3 regions of the Allobosea sp. TAB14 genome follow, and region 1 is predicted to be linked to each of the others. Evidence: predicted binding sites of a transcription regulator. Region 1 holds the regulator's gene; each other region holds the start of a gene.

Region 1 (3,915 bases):
TGGCACGCGCCTATGCGGCGGGCGGCGCGGCCTGCATCTCGGTGCTGACCGACGCGCCCTCCTTCCAGGGCCAGCCGGAATTCCTGACGCAAGCGCGCGAGGCTTGCGGCCTGCCGGGGCTGCGCAAGGATTTCCTCTACGACCCCTATCAGGTCTTCGAGGCCCGCGCCTGGGGCGCCGATTGCATCCTGATCATCATGGCCGGTGTCGACGACGCCACCGCCCGGGTGCTCAACGACACGGCGCGCGAGCTCGGCATGGATGTCCTCGTCGAGATCCATGACGATGCCGAGCTCGACCGGGCGCTCAAGCTCGAAAGCCGTCTGCTCGGGATCAACAACCGCGACCTGCGCAGCTTCCACGTCGATCTCGCCGTGACCGAGCGGCTGGCGCCGCGCGTGCCGTCCGACCGCATCGTCATCAGCGAGAGCGGCATCTTCACCCACGCCGACATCCAGCGTCTCGGCAAGGTCGGCGTCGAGACCTTCCTCGTCGGCGAAAGCCTGATGCGACAGGCCGATGTCGCGGCCGCGACCGCGCTGCTGCTCACCGGCAAGGCGCGCGAGAACGCGGCGTGAGCCGGCTCAGCCATCTCGACGCGCAAGGCCAGGCGCATATGGTCGATGTCGGCGACAAGGCCGAGACCGGGCGCATCGCCATCGCCGAAGGCTGCGTCGTGATGGCGCCGGAAACCATCGCGATCGTGCGCGACGGCAACGCCAAGAAAGGCGACGTGCTCGGCACCGCCCGGCTCGCCGGCATCATGGCGGCCAAGCGCACCCATGAACTGATCCCGCTCTGCCACCCGCTGCTGCTGAGCAAGATCGCTGTCGAGCTCGAACTGGACGAGGCCCTGCCCGGCGTGCGCGTCCGCGCCGAGGTCAAGATGAAGGGTCAGACCGGCGTCGAGATGGAGGCGCTGACCGCCGTCTCCGTCGCCTGCCTGACCGTCTACGACATGGTCAAGGCCGTCGATCGCGCGATGCGGATCGAAGGCATCCGCCTGCTGCACAAATCCGGCGGACAATCCGGCGATTACCACGCCAAGGCGCTCTGACATGGCTCTCACCCCGGTTCCCGTCGCGCTCAAGGCCCTGCTCGACAGCGTTCCGGGGCCGACGGGCAGCGAGATGCAGCCCCTGGCGCGCTGCGCCTGGCGCGTGCTCGCGGCCGATGTGAAGGCGCTGCGCACCCAGCCGCCTTTCGCCAACTCCGCCATGGACGGCTATGCCGTCCGTGCCGCCGACATGGAAGTCGGCAAGCAACTCCGCGTGATCGGCGAATCCGCGGCCGGGCGGCGTTTCGACGGCAGCGTCCGTCCGGGCGAGGCTGTGCGGATCTTCACGACGACCTCGCGGCGCGGATCGCCGCCGCCCGTGCCGCGGAGGCCGACGTGCTGATCACCCTCGGCGGCGCCTCGGTCGGCGAGCACGACCTCGTGCAGGAGGCGCTGAAGCGGGCCGGCATGAGCCTCGGCTTCTGGAAGATCGCGATGCGGCCGGGCAAGCCGATGATGACCGGCCGGCTTGGCCGCATGGTGGTGCTCGGGCTGCCCGGCAATCCGGTCTCGTCGATCGTCTGCGGCCATCTCTTCCTGCTACCGCTGATCGAGGCGCTGCTCGGTATGGACGCCCCCGATCGCGATCGCAGCATCCCGGCGATTCTCGGAAAAGATATGCCGGCTAATGATAAACGTGAGGACTATCTCCGCTCCGATCTCGTCATGACGCCGGCCGGCTGGGTGGCGACGCCGTTCGACAGGCAGGATTCCTCGATGCTGGGCACTTTGGCGCGCGCCAAGGCCCTGACGATCCGACCGGCGCATGCAGAGCCGGCTCACAAAGGCGATATCTGCCGCATTCTGCCGCTGCGGTAGCAGTCGCTTGCGGAACACAAGGCGAACAGTTATAGTGTTCTGGCTTTGTTTCGAATCTGTATCGCGGGGCACCGGCGGGGACCATGCTGACACGCAAGCAACACGAACTCCTGCGCTTCATCCAGGAACGCTTGCGCGAAAGCGGCGTGCCCCCCTCCTTCGACGAGATGAAGGATGCGCTCGACCTGCGCTCCAAATCGGGCATCCACCGGCTGATCATGGCGCTTGAGGAGCGCGGCTTCATCCGCCGCCTGCCCAATCGGGCGCGGGCCCTCGAAGTCATCAAGATGCCGGACGGGCTCGCTGGCCCGCAGCCGCGTCGCTTCAACCCAGCCGTCGTGCAGGGCGGCCTCGGCTCGCAGCCCTCTCTCGCCAAGCCGCGCCCTGCCCCAGCCGATGACGATGCACGCTCCCCGGTCGCGATTCCCGTGATGGGCCGCATCGCCGCCGGCACGCCGATCTCGGCGATCCAGAGCCGCAGCCATACGGTTTCGCTGCCGCCCGACATGCTGGGTTCGGGCGAGCATTATGCGCTGGAGGTACGCGGCGATTCGATGGTCGAGGCCGGCATCCTCGACGGCGACACCGTCATCATCCGCAAGCAGGACACGGCAAACACCGGCGACATCATCGTCGCGCTGATCGACGAGGAAGAGGCGACGCTGAAGCGTCTGCGCCGGCGTGGCTCCTCGATCGCGCTCGAAGCGGCCAATCCGGCCTATGAGACACGCGTCCTGGGCCCCGACCGCGTCAAGATCCAGGGCCGGCTGGTCAACCTGCTGCGCCGCTACTGAGCGAACTCGGCCTCGTCCGACGCGACCTCCGGAGCAGCAGAGGCCCGTGTCGCAGCGGGGGCCGGCGCGCCGGACCGAGCTGCGGCTTCGGAAGGCTTGCGGCGGCTCCAGGGCCGGTCTGCGACGGCGTTTCCCGAGGAATGGCTGCGCCAGCCGAAGGCGGCGCGGTAGAGCGAGGTCGCGCCGTCCCGCGACAGCGCCATCCGATCGACGAGCCTGGCTTCGCAAGGCGCGCTCCAGGGAATGTTGGTGACGACGAGATCGGCGCGGCGGCAATCCTCGATGATGGCGATCCGATCCCGGGCATAGGAGATGCTGCGCCCGTCGGCGGTTCGGACGACGCAGGCATTGGCGTCGCAGGCGATGCCGGCACGCAGGGTCGCGTCGTCCGGCGCGCGGCTGTCGCCATCGGAAGCGAGCCATTGCTGCAGGACGAAGCGGCTCGGCCGGCCGGCGATGGCGAGGCGGCCGTCGCTGCCGCGCACGGCGATGCCGGAGCCGTCACGCTCGATCAGGATCTCGGGCCGCTCCGGCCTCGCGGCGAAGGCGACGCCGAGGATGAGCGGCAGCGCCGCCAGCCAGCGCAGCCCCGTGGTCCAGAGCGTGATCCATAGCAGCGAGGCGGCAAAGGAGAGCAGCACGGCCGGGCCGAAGGCCACCACCGTCACGGTCGAATGGTCGATGGTGGCGACCCAATGCGCGACTTTCAGCACGATGTCGGAAGCGAGCCCCATCAGCGCCCAGGCCGGCCAGTCCAGACCGAAGGGGTAGGCCAGCACGCCGAACACCGCCGCCGGCATCACGAAGAGCGAGACGAAGGGCAGCGCCATGGCATTGCCGAGCAGGCCGAAGGGATTGAAAGTCTGGAAATGATAGGCGCCGAAGGGCGCCGTCGCGGCCGTGGCGAGGAGCGTCGTCACCACGATGCCGAGCGAGGCCGTCCAGAGCGTGCCCAAAGGCCAGGGCAAGGCCGTCGGCGGCTTCGACCGGTCGCGCTTCTCCCAGCGCTCGGCGAAAGCGACCAGCGCCGCGACCGCACCGAAGGACATCTGGAAGCTCGGGCCGAGCAGGGCCTCGGGCTCGCGCAGCAGCACGATGATCGCGGCGAGCGCGAGATTGCGCATGCTGAGCGCCGCCCGGTCGACGAGGATCGCGCCGAGCATGACCAGCGTCATGATGAGCGAACGTTCCGTCGCGACGTCGCTGCCGGAGAAGATGCAATAGGCGGTGGCGCCGATCATCGCC
Region 2 (3,079 bases), on a different contig from region 1:
GGGTCGGAAGCATTCCCATGGATCAGGCGCTGATCACGCGGATGCATGAAGCMGGCGTGCAAGTCGTCCGCTTCCGGCCCGTCAGTTGGTACACGGTCGATCGTCTCAACAACCGCACTCATCGCAAACTTCTGATYRCGGATGGYCGKCTWGGTTTCACYGGAGGGGTCGGAATCGGGGACGAATGGAACGGGGATGCTCGCTCGCCAAGCGAGTGGCGAGACAATCACTATCGGATCGAAGGGCCCGCTGCGGCCGAGTTGCAGGCGGCGTTTGCCGAACATTGGATCGAAGCCACAGGCGAGTTGCTATTGGGGGATCGCTACTTTCCAGAGATTCCACAACAGGGCGGAAACGCAGCGCAGATTGTGRTAAGTTCACCGCATCAGCGCAACGTGATGCACCTAATGTTGATGACGGCGCTGGCATCTGCAGAGCGAAGTATACGTATAGCCACCCCTTATTTCGTGCCCGACGAGATGACGASGGCCCAGCTTCTGGAAGCTCGCCACCGCGGAGTGCAGGTCGAAATCCTGATYCCGGGCAATCAGACCGACGCTCGGATCGTCAGGAAGGCGTCRCGGCACTTTTGGGGGGAGCTTTTGGAAGCGGGAGTTAAAATCAGCGAATATCAACCGACCTTCTATCACTGCAAGCTCGTGATCGTGGACGATATCTGGACGTCGATCGGATCGACGAACATCGATGATCGYGCGCTTCGCCTCAACGACGAAGCCAATATCAATTTCTTTGACAGAGGGGTCGCTGCATCCCAGGTCGAAATCTTCAACAAGGATCTCGCAGCCGCCAGACCCTACACCCTGGCCGACTGGCAACGTCGAACTGCGAATGAAAAGTTCTCTGACTGGCTTGCAACTCTAACGCGCTCGCAAATATAGCGGAAGGAGCTTCAGCTAACCGCTGTCCCCGATGCTGCATCGGCCCGGGCGCGCCGAGCGAGCGGCTGGAGATCGCGTGTCGGCCCAAACCAAGTCGAGCCGCCGAACCTGATCCGGGAGTGGCCCGCCATCGCGAGTACGACGGGGTAGAGGACTCCGATGCGTCGCGAGTCGCGAACCCGCCGACAACAAGACGGCTCTCAAATGATGGCCAGGACCGGCTCGAAGAATGCCATAGCGCAGGATCGTGCGGCGGTGTCTCAGTCCTGGAAAACGGGCCACACCGATACACACCGCTCGACCCGGCACGACAGTCTAGGTGCGCCGGTCTGGATGAAACTGCGTGATCGCGCCACACGATATCGATCGTGGCGCCCAACTGGTTTGACGTCTAGGTCGCGTCGCCRCGCTCCTTCAGAAGTTCRTTCAAGCGTTCYTSTTTCGCGTTGATCTGCTCYTGCAAATTTTCTTCCTGAGCCGAGCCTGAGGCGGCTGCCGCCARCTCGGTCAGATCCGAGASTTGYCGGCGCAGGAGAGCGATCTGGTCGTTGAGTGCATCACGATTGCCRTTGGCCATGCTCGMCGTCTCCGGTTGGAATGCTGTYAGACCTCYAGGATCCCAGAATCAGGACGCTCCAGAGGCTCTGCTGTTCCGTCGGCAACGGAGATTTGCACGAGAGCCGGAGGTCGCCTTGCAATGYTGCTTCAAATCCCGACTTGAGATGTTTGGTCGGTCGATGGACGYCYGGGCTGGCACAAGATCTCGGGCGAGATTATAAGGCTTGTTCCTTTTTCGTTCSCGGGYCTCATGACACGTCGATCAGGCAGCGCCGATCTCCCTTTGCATTACGGACGGGTTCCGCTCTGGCTCGGCGAACGCATGGCYAGGTTGGGCAGCGTCATTTGCGAAGCGATCATCCAGCACTATGGCAGGGACGAGCTGCTACGGCGCCTAGCACACCCTTTCTGGTTCCAATCCTTCGGCGCGATCATGGGTATGGACTGGCATTCTTCCGGAATCACGACCAGCGTCATCGGGGCGTTGAAACGCGGCCTGACGCCTCTTGCCGGCGAGCTGGGGCTTCATGTCTGCGGCGGACGGGGCAACCAATCCCGCCGCACACCTGCGGAGCTCGAACAGATCGGCACCAAGGTCGGCTTCGACGGAACGGCGCTGGCTCAGGCAAGCCGGCTCGTCGCCAAGGTCGACAGCGCGGCAGTGCAGGATGGCTTCGACCTTTATCTGCACGGCTTCTTCGTAACCGATGACGGCCACTGGACGGTCGTGCAGCAGGGCATGAACGGGGATAGCGGCTTGGCGCGGCGCTATCACTGGCATTCCGAGGAGCTCGGCAGCTTTGTCGAGGCGCCCCACGCTGCGATCGAAGGGCGAAGTGCAGGCAATATCATCAACCTCACCGATGCATGCGCAGATCACGCGCGCGAGGCCCAGGTCGCGCTGSTGCGCGAGCAGGGGCCCGACGGGATCGTTCGGGAATTGGCGGCGTTGCAGCCGGCTCACCCCAGCACTGATCGGAGCGCTCCGCAATTGACCCTCCCGCATCTCGTGATGCCGGCGCATCACGATGTSAGGCCCCAAGACGTGATGGTGCGACGCCTCCATGGCGCTTTGGCCGCTGCGGCCGACCGCGGCCCGGCCGATTTTTCCGAGCTCCTGCTCGTGCCCGGGATCGGCGCCCGCACGGTACGTTCCCTGGCGATGGTCGCCGAAGTGCTGCACGGTGCGCCCTGCCGTTTCAGCGATCCGGCGCGTTTTTCGCTCGCCCATGGCGGCAAGGACCGGCAGCCYTTCGCTGTGCCGATCAAAGTCTATGATCAGACGATCGCCGTCCTGCGCTCGGCCGTCAATCARGCGAAGCTCGGTCAGGATGACCGTCTTGCCGCGATCGCGCGGCTGGACAGCGAGAGCCGCCGGCTGGAGCGGAGCGCGACAGGCCCSACGYTCGGCGAATATGTCGCCGAAGAACGACGCCGTTCGCCYGCTTATGGCGGGCGAAGCGTTTTTGGCTGGGAGGGGTCCGAGGCAGGTGGGATAGACGCCGAAACGAGATCGCGACGCCGATAGAGCGCAGCGGGCCTTCTRCTTCTTCGTCATGGTTCCGGCGAGGCATATGCAGGTGGGGGCGTGATCACCAGCCTCGTTGCAGCCGCGGACTGGG
Region 3 (11,485 bases), on a different contig from region 1:
CGATCAGCACCGCGGTCACCGGGCGTTCGCCGGCAAGGGTCGCCCGCGCGGCCTCCGCGGAGGCCGCGACGGAGACCGCCGCACCCGTGGCCCGGATCGACTCCCACAGGAAGCGGGCCGCGAAGGGCGCAGGAGAAGCGAGCAGGACATGCTGCTCCGGCCAGTGCGGGATCGGCACCGTCTCGGCGCCCGGCGCCGCGGCCAGCGGCAGGATCACGCGGAAGCTCGCGCCCTCGCCGAGGCGGCTCTCCGCCCGGACCTCGCCCTCCATCAGCCCGACCAGCCGCCGCACGATGGCGAGGCCGAGGCCGGTACCGGCATGGCGGATTCCGGGGCCATGATCCAGTTGCTCGAACTCCCCGAAAATGACCTCGAGCCTGTCGGCCGGAATGCCGGGCCCGGTATCGGAGACCAGGATCTCGACCATTCTCCCCACCCGCCGCACGCTCAGGCCGACGCCGCCGGCATCGGTGAACTTGACGGCGTTGCCGACCAGATTGAGCAGGATCTGCCGCAGGCGGTCGCGATCGCCGACGAGCTGCGCCGGCAGTTCCGGCGCGATATAGGCCGCAAGCTCGATTCCCTTGGCCTGGGCCCGGGGCGCCATCAGCTCGGAGACCGTCTCGACCAGCTGGACGACATCGAAGGGTTCCTCGACGAGCTCCAGCCGGCCAGCTTCCACCTTGGCGAAGTCGAGAATGTCGTCGACGAGGGCGAGCAGCGCCTCGCCGGAGATGCGCAGGGCCTGGACATAGGTCGACTGCTCGCCATCGAGGCCGGTATCGGCCAGCAGATCGGACATGCCGAGGATGCCGTTCAGCGGCGTGCGGAATTCGTGGCTCACCGTGGCGAGGAAGCGCGACTTCGCCTCATTGGCGGCCTCGGCCCGGGCGCGGGCCTCGACCAGCGCGTCCTCATCGGCGATACGGGCGGAGATGTCGCGGCCGACGCGCTGGATCAAGGTGCGGCCGCCTGGGCCTGGAACCGCCGTCTCGATCCAGGCGATCCAGCGCTCCCCGACATAGGTCGCGAGGCATTCGTCGAAACTGCGGGCTCCGCCGTCGAGCGTCCGCAGCGCCCGCGAGGCGAGCTGCGGCAATTGCGCCTCGCTGCCGACGAGATCGTTCTCCTCGGCGCCGAACAGCGCGGCATAGGCGGTATTCGCGTAGATGATGCGGGCCCCATCGCGCTGGACGATGAAATCGCCCTGAGCCTCGACCAGGCTGCGATAGCGCTGCTCGCTGTCGGCCAGCGTCCAGAGCTGGTCGTTCAGCGTCTCGACCTCATGGGTGAGCGATGCAAGCTGGCGGCGTGTGCGCGCCAGCTGCCTCAGCGCGAGGACGCCGCCCGTTCCCAGCAGGGCGACGATGACGGCGGCAGCGATGACGAACCATGTCCAGGACGAGAGAGCCATGCTCCCCGTCTAAGGCCGCCGCCCTGAAAAAAGCCGCTTGAGGAAAGCGCGATTTTGCCGTCAGCTTTCAAGCAAGGCTTAACCTTGGGGGCTGGCGGGGCAGCTCGGCTTTTCCCGAAACCGCGGGACCGGGGCTTTCTCTACGCCGCCTGCGCCAGCTCCCCGCCGCGCGTGCGATAGGACAGCGCCTCGGCGAGATGCAGCCGGCCGACCTTCGCTTCGCCGTCCAGATCGGCGAGCGTGCGCGCGACCTTCAGAACGCGGTGATAGGCACGGGCGGTGAGCCGCAGCGCCTCGGCGGCATCCCTCAGCAGGGCAAGGCCGGCATTGTCGGGACGGGCGATCTCCTCCAGCACCGGTCCCGGGCAGGCGGCATTGGTGGTGACGTGGCCAAGCCCGAGCGCCTCGAAGCGGGCGCCCTGGAGCGCCCTCGCCGCCGCGACGCGCGCCGCCACCTCGGCGGAACCCTCGCTGGCGGCCGGCAGGATGAGGTCGGCGGCAGTGACTGCCGGCACGTCGATCGCGATGTCGATCCGGTCGAGCAGCGGGCCGGAAATCCGGGCCTGGTACTGCGCCATGCAGCGCTCGTTCGGCTGGCGCCGGCAGGCATAGCCCGGCTCCGTCGCCTTGCCGCAGCGGCAGGGATTCATCGCCGCGACGAGCTGGAAKCGCGCGGGRTAGAYGGCACGRTGGTTGGCCCGCGAGATCAGCACCTCGCCGGTCTCCATCGGCTGACGCAGCGCATCGAGCACCTGCGGCTGGAACTCGGGCAATTCGTCGAGAAAAAGCACGCCATGATGGGCGAGCGAGATCTCGCCGGGCTTCGCCTGCAGGCCGCCGCCGACGAGCGCCGCCATCGAGGCCGAGTGATGCGGCGCGCGGAAAGGTCGTCGATCGGTCAAGGCACCGCCGGCGAGATGCCCGCCGACGGAGAGCACCATCGAGACCTCCAGAAGCTCGCGCGGCGTCAGCGGCGGCAGGATCGAAGGCAGGCGGCTTGCCAACATCGACTTGCCGGCGCCGGGCGGCCCGTTCATCACGAGATTATGGCCGCCGGCCGCCGCGATCTCGAGCACGCGCTTCGCGCTCTCCTGGCCCTTGATGTCGGCGAGATCGGGCAAGGCCCCACTCTGGCGCGCCACGGCCGGCTCGGGCCGCGCCATCACCTGCGTGCCCTTGAAATGATTGGCAAGCTGGATCAGCGAGCGCGGCGCCAGGATGTCGATATCGGCCGCCGCCCAGGCCGCCTCCGGGCCGGTCGAAGCCGGGCAGATCAGCCCCTGCCCGCGATCATAGGCCGCGATCGCGGCAGGCAGCACGCCGGCGACGGCCGCGATCGAGCCGTCGAGAGCGAGCTCGCCGAGCACGGTGTAGCCGGCCAGGGCATCCGGCGGGAGCGCGCCGATGGCCGCCATCACGGCGAGCGCGATCGGCAGGTCGTAATGGCTGCCCTCCTTCGGCAGATCGGCCGGCGCGAGGTTGACGGTGATGCGCTTGGCCGGCAGGGCCAGCCCCGAGGCGATGAGAGCCGCCCTGACCCGCTCGCGGCTTTCGGCGACGGCCTTGTCGGGCAGGCCGACGAGGACGAAGGCGACGCTGCCGGAGGAAACCTGTACCTGCACGTCGACGGCCCGCGCCTCGATGCCCTCGAACGCCACCGTCGCGACCCGCGTCACCATCTCAGCCCACCCCGTTCCCCAGCGAAACGCTAGCGGAGCTTCGAGCCCAGCGCAAGAACATATAGAGAACTGACGAAAAAGGGCGCCGCTGACGGCGCCCTTCCCCGGAACTCCGATCCTTTCGCCTCAGGCGTGGACGCCAAGGCCGATCTGGCAGGCCACGCCCGTTCCGCCCAGGCCGCAATAGCCGGCCGGATTCTTGGCGAGATATTGCTGGTGGTAGTCTTCGGCGAAATAGAAGGGCGGCGCCTCGCGGATCTCGGTCGTGATCGGCCCGTAGCCATTCGCCGCCAGCGCCTTCACGTATTCGTCGCGGGAGCGTTCGGCCGCCGCACGCTGCGCGTCGTCGAAGACATAGATCGCCGACCGGTACTGSGTGCCGAYRTCATTGCCCTGSCGCATGCCCTGSGTCGGGTCGTGATTCTCCCAGAAGGGCTTGAGCAGGTCCTCATAGGAGAKCGTGGCCGGATCGTAGACGACGAGCACGACCTCGGTGTGGCCGGTCATGCCGCTGCAGACCTCCTCATAGGTCGGGTTCGGGGTCTCGCCGCCGGCATAGCCGACGGCCGTCACCCAGACGCCGTCACCCATCTGCCAGAACTTCCGTTCCGCGCCCCAGAAGCAGCCGAGCCCGAACACGGCCTGGCGCAGGCCTTCCGGATAAGGGCCAGCGAGGCGATGGCCGTTGACGAAATGGGTTTCGGCGGTGGGGATCGCCGCGGCGCGCCCGGGCAGCGCTTCGGCCGCGGTCGGCAGTGAAGTCTTCTTGCGCAGGGAGAACATCGTCGGCTCCGTTCCGTTCAACTCGACGCCTTATGTAAGCATCGAAACGGCCTCTGCACAGGATGCCGCGTCGCAGCCCGTTCACCGACGCGTGACGATCCCGATCCGGGGCTCGGGAGGCCGGGCGAGCCAAAGCAGGGCAAAGCCGACCAGGAGCGCCACGAGCGCGGCCGGCGCCTGCATCATGGAGAGCAGCACCGGATCCCATAGCAAGGGATGGATGTCGCGCTCGATCATCGGGCCGAGCAGCCGATAGCGCTCGTGCAGCAGCGCCGCAAGGACATCGCCCACCGTGGTGAAGCGCAGCAGCGCATTCGCGATCGAACGCGCACCATCGATGACCAGAACGATAAAGCCCGCGGCGACGAGAAGATATCCGACAAGCCTGACCAGAAACCGCACAGCTCAGCCCTCTACGTCCACACCTTCGCCTACGACACGGGCCTGCCACCGCGCCGATCAAAGATGTGCGCGTGCCAACCGCCGAGCGCAACCCGCCCGGGACGATTTCCGCCGGATCGCGCCAAGCGCGCATCGCTTCGCGAGGCGGGCGAACTGCGGAGCCGGCGGCCTGATCGCAAGGGATTGTGAAAACCCTGCGACTCGGCCCTTGAAAGATTACGCCTCGGCGGTCATAAGCAGCCCGCCGGACAGGTGGCCGAGTGGTTGAAGGCGCACGCCTGGAAAGTGTGTATACGGGAAACCGTATCGCGGGTTCGAATCCCGCCCTGTCCGCCAGCTGGTTTCAGCTTTCCCGCATATGCGGTGTGCCACGCCCGATTCCGCGGAGCTTCCGTAGGTTAAAGGGTGGGGGCGATCCTCTCGAGAGGCTGGGCGCGCAGATATCCCGGCATCGCAGGGCCGCATTCTTGGGCTGGCCCGTGCCCACTTCGGTTCGCCGCGAGAACCGAAGTGGCGTGAAAAAAGCCTCCAGTAGCGTGCCCGATCCGCTTTCTGGGCCGTCGCGCGAGCGCCTGACGCGCTACCGGTGACGGCCCGTTGCCGACGTTTGCCAGCGAACCATCGATCTCAGGATTTCAGCCGAGGGGCGGCGCAGGCAAATCGATATTGCCTAGTTTGGAATTGGCTCGCCCCTCTCAGCGTCGGCTGGCGGCTTGCTCGGCTGCGCGCTGCCGTGGCCGGACGATCGCCCAGGAGCCGATGAGCACGATGACCTCCGAGAGCGCGCCGCCGAGCAGGGCCCAGGACGGTGAGACGGTCAGCAGCAGCACGAAGACGAGCAGCAGGCCGGCCGCGGCGGCGATGGCCGAGAGAATGGCGATGGAGCGGTAGTCCTGCGCGATCTCCAGCCAGATGCGCGGCATGACATAGAGCATCGGCAGGCTGCTCATCACCCAGGCCAGGACGGAGATTTTGAAGAAGCGCGTGCCTTCGAGGCTGTCGGGCTCGATGAAGGGCAGGGCGATCAGGACGACGATGCCGTAGAGGATGCCGAGGCAGGCGAGCGGCAGGGGCCAGCGCCGCAGCCGCTGCCCGACCTTGGCGAAATCGCGATGCGCCATGAGCTTGGAGAGCTCGGGATGCATCATGTTGGCGAAGGCGGTGGAGACGATGCGCAGCGGCACGAAATTGACCAGTGCCGCCGCGATCGGGGCATAGGCCGCAGGACCCGCCATCGCCGCGACCATCAAGGCCATGCCCTGGCCCTGGAGGTTGGTGATCGTCACGCTCAGCAACGACCATTTCAGGTCGCGCCAGAGCTTGCGGTAGCGCCGCCAGACATGCCGGCCGAAATTGATCCGCAGGGGGCGCCGGCGCGAGAGGATCAGCAGCACCGCGATGCCGAGCGCATTGGCCGCCATCATCACCGCGAAAGTGTGCTGGAGGATATGGGTGCCGTCCCATATCACCCAGGCGGTACCCGCTGCGCCGCAGAGGGTGAAGGTGAGATCGCTGAGGCTCACCAGCATCTGGCGATTGCGGGCAAACAAGACCGTGCGGACATGCGCCCGCATCGACCACAGCCCGATGAAGGCTCCGCCGAACAGCGCGCCCTCGTCCAGCCAGACACCCAGGACGCCGGTCACGACGAGGCCGAGCAGCAGCGACAGCAGCATCGCAGCCGAACCGAAGGTGACCTCATAGGCGCCGGCCGCGCCTGAGCCGCGGCTCTGGGCGATCGCGATGCTGGCAGGCAGCGCCGTGAAGGCACGGATATAGGTCAGGCCAAGACCGCCGACGACCATCACCAGGGCGAAGATGCCGTAGTCGCGGGCCGATACGGAATGCAGCAGCGCGATGTTGAGGCCGAGATGGAAGGCGCTCTGCATCGCCTCGCCGCCGACCATGACGACGAGTCGCAGCACGATATGGCGGAGGGCCTGGAGGTTCATCGCGGGCGGCTCGAGCCCTGGCGAAGCATGTCGGCGGCGACTGCTGCAATCGCCTGCGCGACGGCCTGCTCACTGAACAGGGCGTTGAAGCGTTCGCGACCGGCGCGCGCCATCGGTGCAAGCACACCGGGATTGCCTACGATCTCGGCGAGAGCCTGTGCCAGCGCGTCGGCATCGCCCGGCGGCAGGAGGCGGCCGGTGACGCCGTCGGCCACGACCTCGCGCAACCCGCCGATGGCCGAGGCGAGCGGCGGGCGGCCGAAAGCCATCGCCTCGATCGCGACGCGGCCGAGCGATTCCGGCCGGCGCGACGGCACGGTGACGATATCCGCCCAGCGATAGAGCGGGGTCGGATCGTCGAGGAAAGGCTCGACGCTGACATGGGAAGCGAGGCCGGCGCTGGTCACGGCTTCGCGCAGAGCAATTTCGAGGCCGGGATCCTCGAAGGCGCTGCCGACGATGCGGGTCTCGATGCGGTCGCGGATCTCCGGCGGCAGGGATGCCAGCGCGGCGAGCAGCACCTCCTGCCCCTTGATGCGGTTGATCCGGCCGAGCATCAGCACGCGCAAGGAGCGCTGCCCGTCATAGTCGGTCGGTGCCCAGTCGGCAGGACCGGCGACGCCGTTATAGATGACGTCGGAGGGGATACCGGGCGGAGCCTCGAAGGCCTCGCGCGTCGCACGGGAGTTGAAGATCAGGCGGGCGCGACCCCAGAGGATCAGCCGCCGCAGCAGCGTGCGGGTCGCGCCTTCCGGGATCTCGTGGATGTGCTGAAGTGCCTTGCCCGGAAAGAACCGGGCGGCCAGCACATGGTCCACGATGACCGAGGTGTTGATGTAGACGAGGTCCGAGCGCCTGAAGCGGCGGGCAGCCCGGAAGATGGCGCGGGGCAAGGCGATCGGCGCGGTCGCGACCAGCCGCGGCAGGTCCTTGCGGCGGAGCACCCAGAGCGGCTCGACGACGATCCGGCTCGCGTCGCCTTCGAGCAGCCGGCGGATCGGCCCATCGCGCGGCAGCACGACTTCGATCTCAGCCGAAGGGTAGGCCTGGCGCAGCGCCGCGACGCTTTCGGCGAAGCTGCGGTCCGAGCCGTAGAGTTCGTACCCTTGATGTATGCAGGCGATACGGAGCGTCACGATCCAATTCCGTTCGAGGCCGCGTCGGTCCGTTCTGGACAAGTTCGCAATCGGGAAAGCCCGTCCTAACCATTCCGGATGAAAGGAAGATAAATCACGGAAATTCAAGGCATAATGAAATTGCGACGCTTTGCCTGCGCCGGTGCGTGGGTCGGTTTGGACAGATTGAAAATGGACACTCCTCCCACCCTGCTGATCCTTGGAACACGCGGGATTCCGGCAGCGCATGGCGGTTTTGAGACCTTTGCGGAGAAACTTGCTCTGTTTCTCGTCGAGCGCGGCTGGCGCGTGGGCGTCTACTGCCAGGACGAGGTTCCGACCGTCACGCAACGGTTTCGCAGCGAGATGTGGCGCGGCATCGAGCTGATCCGGACGCAGGTCGCATCGGACGGACCGAAGGCGACGCTCGAATTCGACTGGCATTGCGTGCGGGATGCGGCACGACGCGACGCGGTGAGCCTGGTGCTCGGCTATAACGGGGCGGTCTTCCTGCCCTATCTCCGGCTGGCCGGGCGCAAGATCTTCACCAACATGGACGGCATCGAATGGCGCCGGCCGAAATGGTCCTTTCCGGTCCGCGCCTGGTTCTGGCTCAACGAATGGATCGCGGCCTGGTCGTCCAACCGGCTGGTGGCCGACCATCCCATCATCGCCGACCATCTGGCAACGCGGCGCCCGCGCTCGGCGACAGCCATGATCCCCTATGGCGGCGTGCCGATCCCGTCGGCACCGGTGGCTCCCCTGGCGAAGCTCGGCCTCGAAAGCGGCCGCTATCTCGTCTCGATCGCCCGGATCGAGCCGGACAACTCGATCCTGACGCTGGTCGAGGCGTTCTCGCGCAAGCCGCGCGGCATGAAGCTCGTGGTCCTCGGCACGTTCTCGGACAAGATCGCCTATCACCGCGAGGTCATGGCCGCGACCGGGCCAGAGGTGCTGACGCCCGGCGGGATCTATGATGCCAGCATCGTGCAGGCGCTGCGCTTCCACGCACGCGCCTATATGCATGGTCATACGGTCGGCGGCACCAATCCGTCGCTGGTCGAGGCGCTCTGGGCCGGCAACCCGGTCATCGCGCATGACAATCCCTATAATCGCTGGACGGCGGGCGAGGCCGGGCTCTTCTTCAAGGATGAGGCCAGCTGCTCCGAGGCGATCGGCAGGCTGATCGCCGACGACATTCTCGCCGGGCGTCTGAAGAAGGCGGCCTTGTCGCGGGCGCAGGAAAAGTTCAAGTGGCAGGCCGTGCTCGAGCATTACGAGCGCGAGGCGCTGGCCTTGACGGGTGGGGCCGCGGCACCCGAACTGGCTGCCGTCAAGCTGGCCGACAAGAGCTCCGGATGAGCTTCAGCCGCCGGGCCGTCCTGGCGGGAGGCGTCGGGGCAACTCTGCTCGGCGCGAGGCCGGCGCAGGCCGTACAGCCGCTCGTTCTTCGGCGCGGGATCAATCTGTGGCCATGGTTCTCGCTGACGCGGGAATTTCCGGCGCCGCGTACCGATTACGATTGGCCGCCCTTCCAGCTCGATCGTCCCGTTCCGACGGCGCGCGACCTCGGCCAATTGCGCCGGGCAGGCTTCGATTTCGTGCGCATCCCCGTCGATCCCGGGCCGATCCTGGCCGCTGCGCCGCGCGAGCGGGCGATCCTGCTGGATCAGGTCATGGCGGCGGTCGCATCGGCGCTCGGCCAAGGTTTCGCCGTCGTCCTCAATCTCCATGCCAATGCGGCCACGCATCACTGGACGCCGGCCCGTCTCTTCGGCAGCGAGGCCGCGCCGGGCCTCCCGGCCTATCTCGCATTGGTTGCGGAACTGGCGGGGCGGCTCGTGCGGCTGGGGCCGGACCGTGTCGCGCTCGAACCCGTCAACGAGCCGTTCCAGGCTTGCGGCGCAGCCGAATGGGATCGGCTCCAGCGGCGCATGCTCAGCGCCGCGCGAAGTGCTGCTCCCGATCTCACCCTGGTCGCGACGGGGGCTTGCGGCAGCATGATCGCCGGGCTGGAGCCGTTGAAGGCGAGCGCGCTCGCCGCCTTCGAGCCGCTGCTCTTCACCTTCCATTTCTACGAGCCTTACCTGTTCTCGCATCAGGGCGCGAAATGGATGAGCGAGCCGTTCTATCCCGCGCTCAACGCGGTGCCCTGGCCCGCGTCGCGCGGCACGCTGGAGACGACGCTTGCTGCCGTCCGCGCCCGGATGGCGGAGCTCGGCCAGCCGGCATCGGGGAGCGGCGCCGCGACCTATCGGGAGACCGAGCGGGTGCTGAAGGAGTATTTCGACGCCCGGCCGGACCGCCCCTTCATCGAGGGTTATCTGCGCCAGGTCGGGGCCTGGGCGCAGCGCGAAAGCGTCGCGCCCGGCCGCGTCCTGATGGGCGAATTCGGGGCGGTCCGGACAGGCGCGGGCATCGCCGCATCGGCCCCCGCCGACCGCGCGCGCTATGTCAGGGATGTTCGTATGAGCGCCGAAGCGCTCGGTTTTCCCTGGGCATTCTGGAACCTGTTCGACAGCCTGGGGCTGCTGGTCGACGATGTCAGCCGGCGGCTCGACCCGGCCATGATCGAGGCGCTCGGGCTGAAGATGCCAGGCTGAGCGGCGCTGCCTTGGTCTGGCGCTCCGGGCGATAGAGGCAGAGTACGACGATCGCGAACTTGGCGGGCAGGTTCGTCTTCGTCGCGATGCTCTCCGAGCCGTTCAGGAGGACGATCCAGACGAGCATCGGCAGCCAGACGCCGCCCGCCCGCCCGATCCGCGCGAGCTCGTACATGAACAGGCCGAAGGCCACGGTCACCAGCGCGGTGACGATCGCGCCCTGGTAGAGCGTCATGCGGATGAAGGGGTTCTCGATGCCCCATTCCAGGCCGTTGACGCGCCGGAGCGTGTCGACGAGGTCGTTGTCGGGACCGAAGACGAGATCGCCCAGCGAGAACATGCCGAGCAGGTCGAGCATCTCCTTGCGCGCGTTGGCGCTGCCGCCATCGGAGACGAAGCGCGTCGCGAGGTCGTCGAAGAAGCCGATGGTTGCCAATCCGCCGATCGCGACCGGCAGCAGCGCCGCCAGCAGGCAGGCGATCGCGGTGCCGACGAGCGAGACCCGCCCGCCGCGCAACGAGGCGAACAGCATGGCGACGCCGTAGCAGAGGCCGAGCGCCAGCGAGACCAGCAGCGCCGTCCGGCCACCGAAGACGACGAGGGCGGCGCTCTGCAAGGCGATCAGCGTGCCGCGCACGGCCGGCGAGAGCGGGCGGGAGCCGCTGATCAACGCCATCAGATAGCACGCGGTGATCATGGCATTGGCCAGCGGATGGCCGTGCAGCGCGGCGGAGCGCGTGTCGGTCTCGAAGGCGATACCGTCGAAGCGGTAGGGGAAGAAGCGGGTCTGGGTGACGAATTCGACGAGCGCGAGCAGGGCGTTCAGCGTCATCACGACATGCAGCAGCGTGGTCAGTGTCGCCATGGTCTCGTCATCGGCGTCGGCGAGCAGGAAGACCAGCAAGCAGGCGGCGACATAGGTGTCGACCATGCCGCCGATGCCGGCGCCGCCGCGCAGGATGGTCACGACGATCACGGCGATGGTGACGACCAGCATCAGGAGCGTCGCCGGCCGGGCGCTGGCGAGGTGGATGGCGCGGCTGACCGGATCGCCGCTGGCGATCACGCTCCAGCAGAAGAAGAGCACGACCATGTAGGTCGAGGGATGGATCTTGGTCGCGGCCGAACCGGCGAGGCCGTCGTAATTGTAGCCGACGAGCCAGAGCATGCCGCCGGAGATGCAGAACAGCACGAGCACCGTGGCGACGAGGCCGATGCGGCTGATGCCGTCGAGCCGGGCCCAGCCCGGTGCCGCCCGCAGCCCGGCGGCGCGCATGAGGAGATTTTGCTGCATTTTCTTCACGCGAACCGGTGTCCACTTCGCTTGAAAATGCTCTAGCCGCGCCCGCCGGGATCGACGAGGATCGTGGCCGTGATCGAGCGGCCCATGATGCGCGCGGCCTCCATGGCCTGGACGATGTCCTGCTGGCGCGTGCCGTAGAGGCGTGCGACCAGCACGATCTCCTCGACCATGCCGACGAGCGGAGCGATCCTGACATTGCGGCCGAGCGCGCCGCCATCCATCACGACGAGGTCG

Evidence for each region. The regulator LexA, encoded in region 1, represses DNA repair genes until DNA is damaged. The targets are predictions, from matches to a motif close to TGTTCNNNNTGTGTTCNG.
Region 2: a site for LexA is predicted at 1,683-1,700, ahead of AB4Y99_RS20095 (DUF763 domain-containing protein). Genes of this name have one in related genera too.
Region 3: a site for LexA is predicted at 3,147-3,164, ahead of AB4Y99_RS00700 (YifB family Mg chelatase-like AAA ATPase). Genes of this name have one in related genera too.

The regions. Positions count from the first base shown of each region.
Region 1 is NZ_JBFRDQ010000303.1:60-3,974, forward strand. It holds partial or broken gene trpC (indole-3-glycerol phosphate synthase TrpC) at 1-578, shown strand, start outside; gene moaC (cyclic pyranopterin monophosphate synthase MoaC) at 575-1,057, shown strand; partial or broken gene AB4Y99_RS26735 (molybdopterin molybdotransferase MoeA) at 1,059-1,876, shown strand; gene lexA (transcriptional repressor LexA) at 1,960-2,670, shown strand; partial or broken gene AB4Y99_RS26745 (ComEC/Rec2 family competence protein) at 2,664-3,915, opposite strand, start outside.
Region 2 is NZ_JBFRDQ010000147.1:5,953-9,031, reverse strand. It holds gene AB4Y99_RS20100 (phospholipase D-like domain-containing protein) at 1-899, shown strand, start outside; gene AB4Y99_RS20095 (DUF763 domain-containing protein) at 1,708-2,985, shown strand.
Region 3 is NZ_JBFRDQ010000002.1:44,685-56,169, reverse strand. It holds gene AB4Y99_RS00705 (hybrid sensor histidine kinase/response regulator) at 1-1,414, opposite strand, end outside; gene AB4Y99_RS00700 (YifB family Mg chelatase-like AAA ATPase) at 1,555-3,093, opposite strand; gene msrA (peptide-methionine (S)-S-oxide reductase MsrA) at 3,220-3,876, opposite strand; gene AB4Y99_RS00690 (hypothetical protein) at 3,958-4,113, opposite strand; gene AB4Y99_RS00685 (hypothetical protein) at 4,093-4,467, shown strand; tRNA gene AB4Y99_RS00680 (tRNA-Ser) at 4,525-4,614, shown strand; gene AB4Y99_RS00675 (hypothetical protein) at 4,974-6,230, opposite strand; gene AB4Y99_RS00670 (glycosyltransferase family 4 protein) at 6,227-7,366, opposite strand; gene AB4Y99_RS00665 (DUF1972 domain-containing protein) at 7,538-8,707, shown strand; gene AB4Y99_RS00660 (glycoside hydrolase family 5 protein) at 8,704-9,948, shown strand; gene AB4Y99_RS00655 (VpsF family polysaccharide biosynthesis protein) at 9,890-11,242, opposite strand; gene AB4Y99_RS00650 (GumC family protein) at 11,284-11,485, opposite strand, start outside.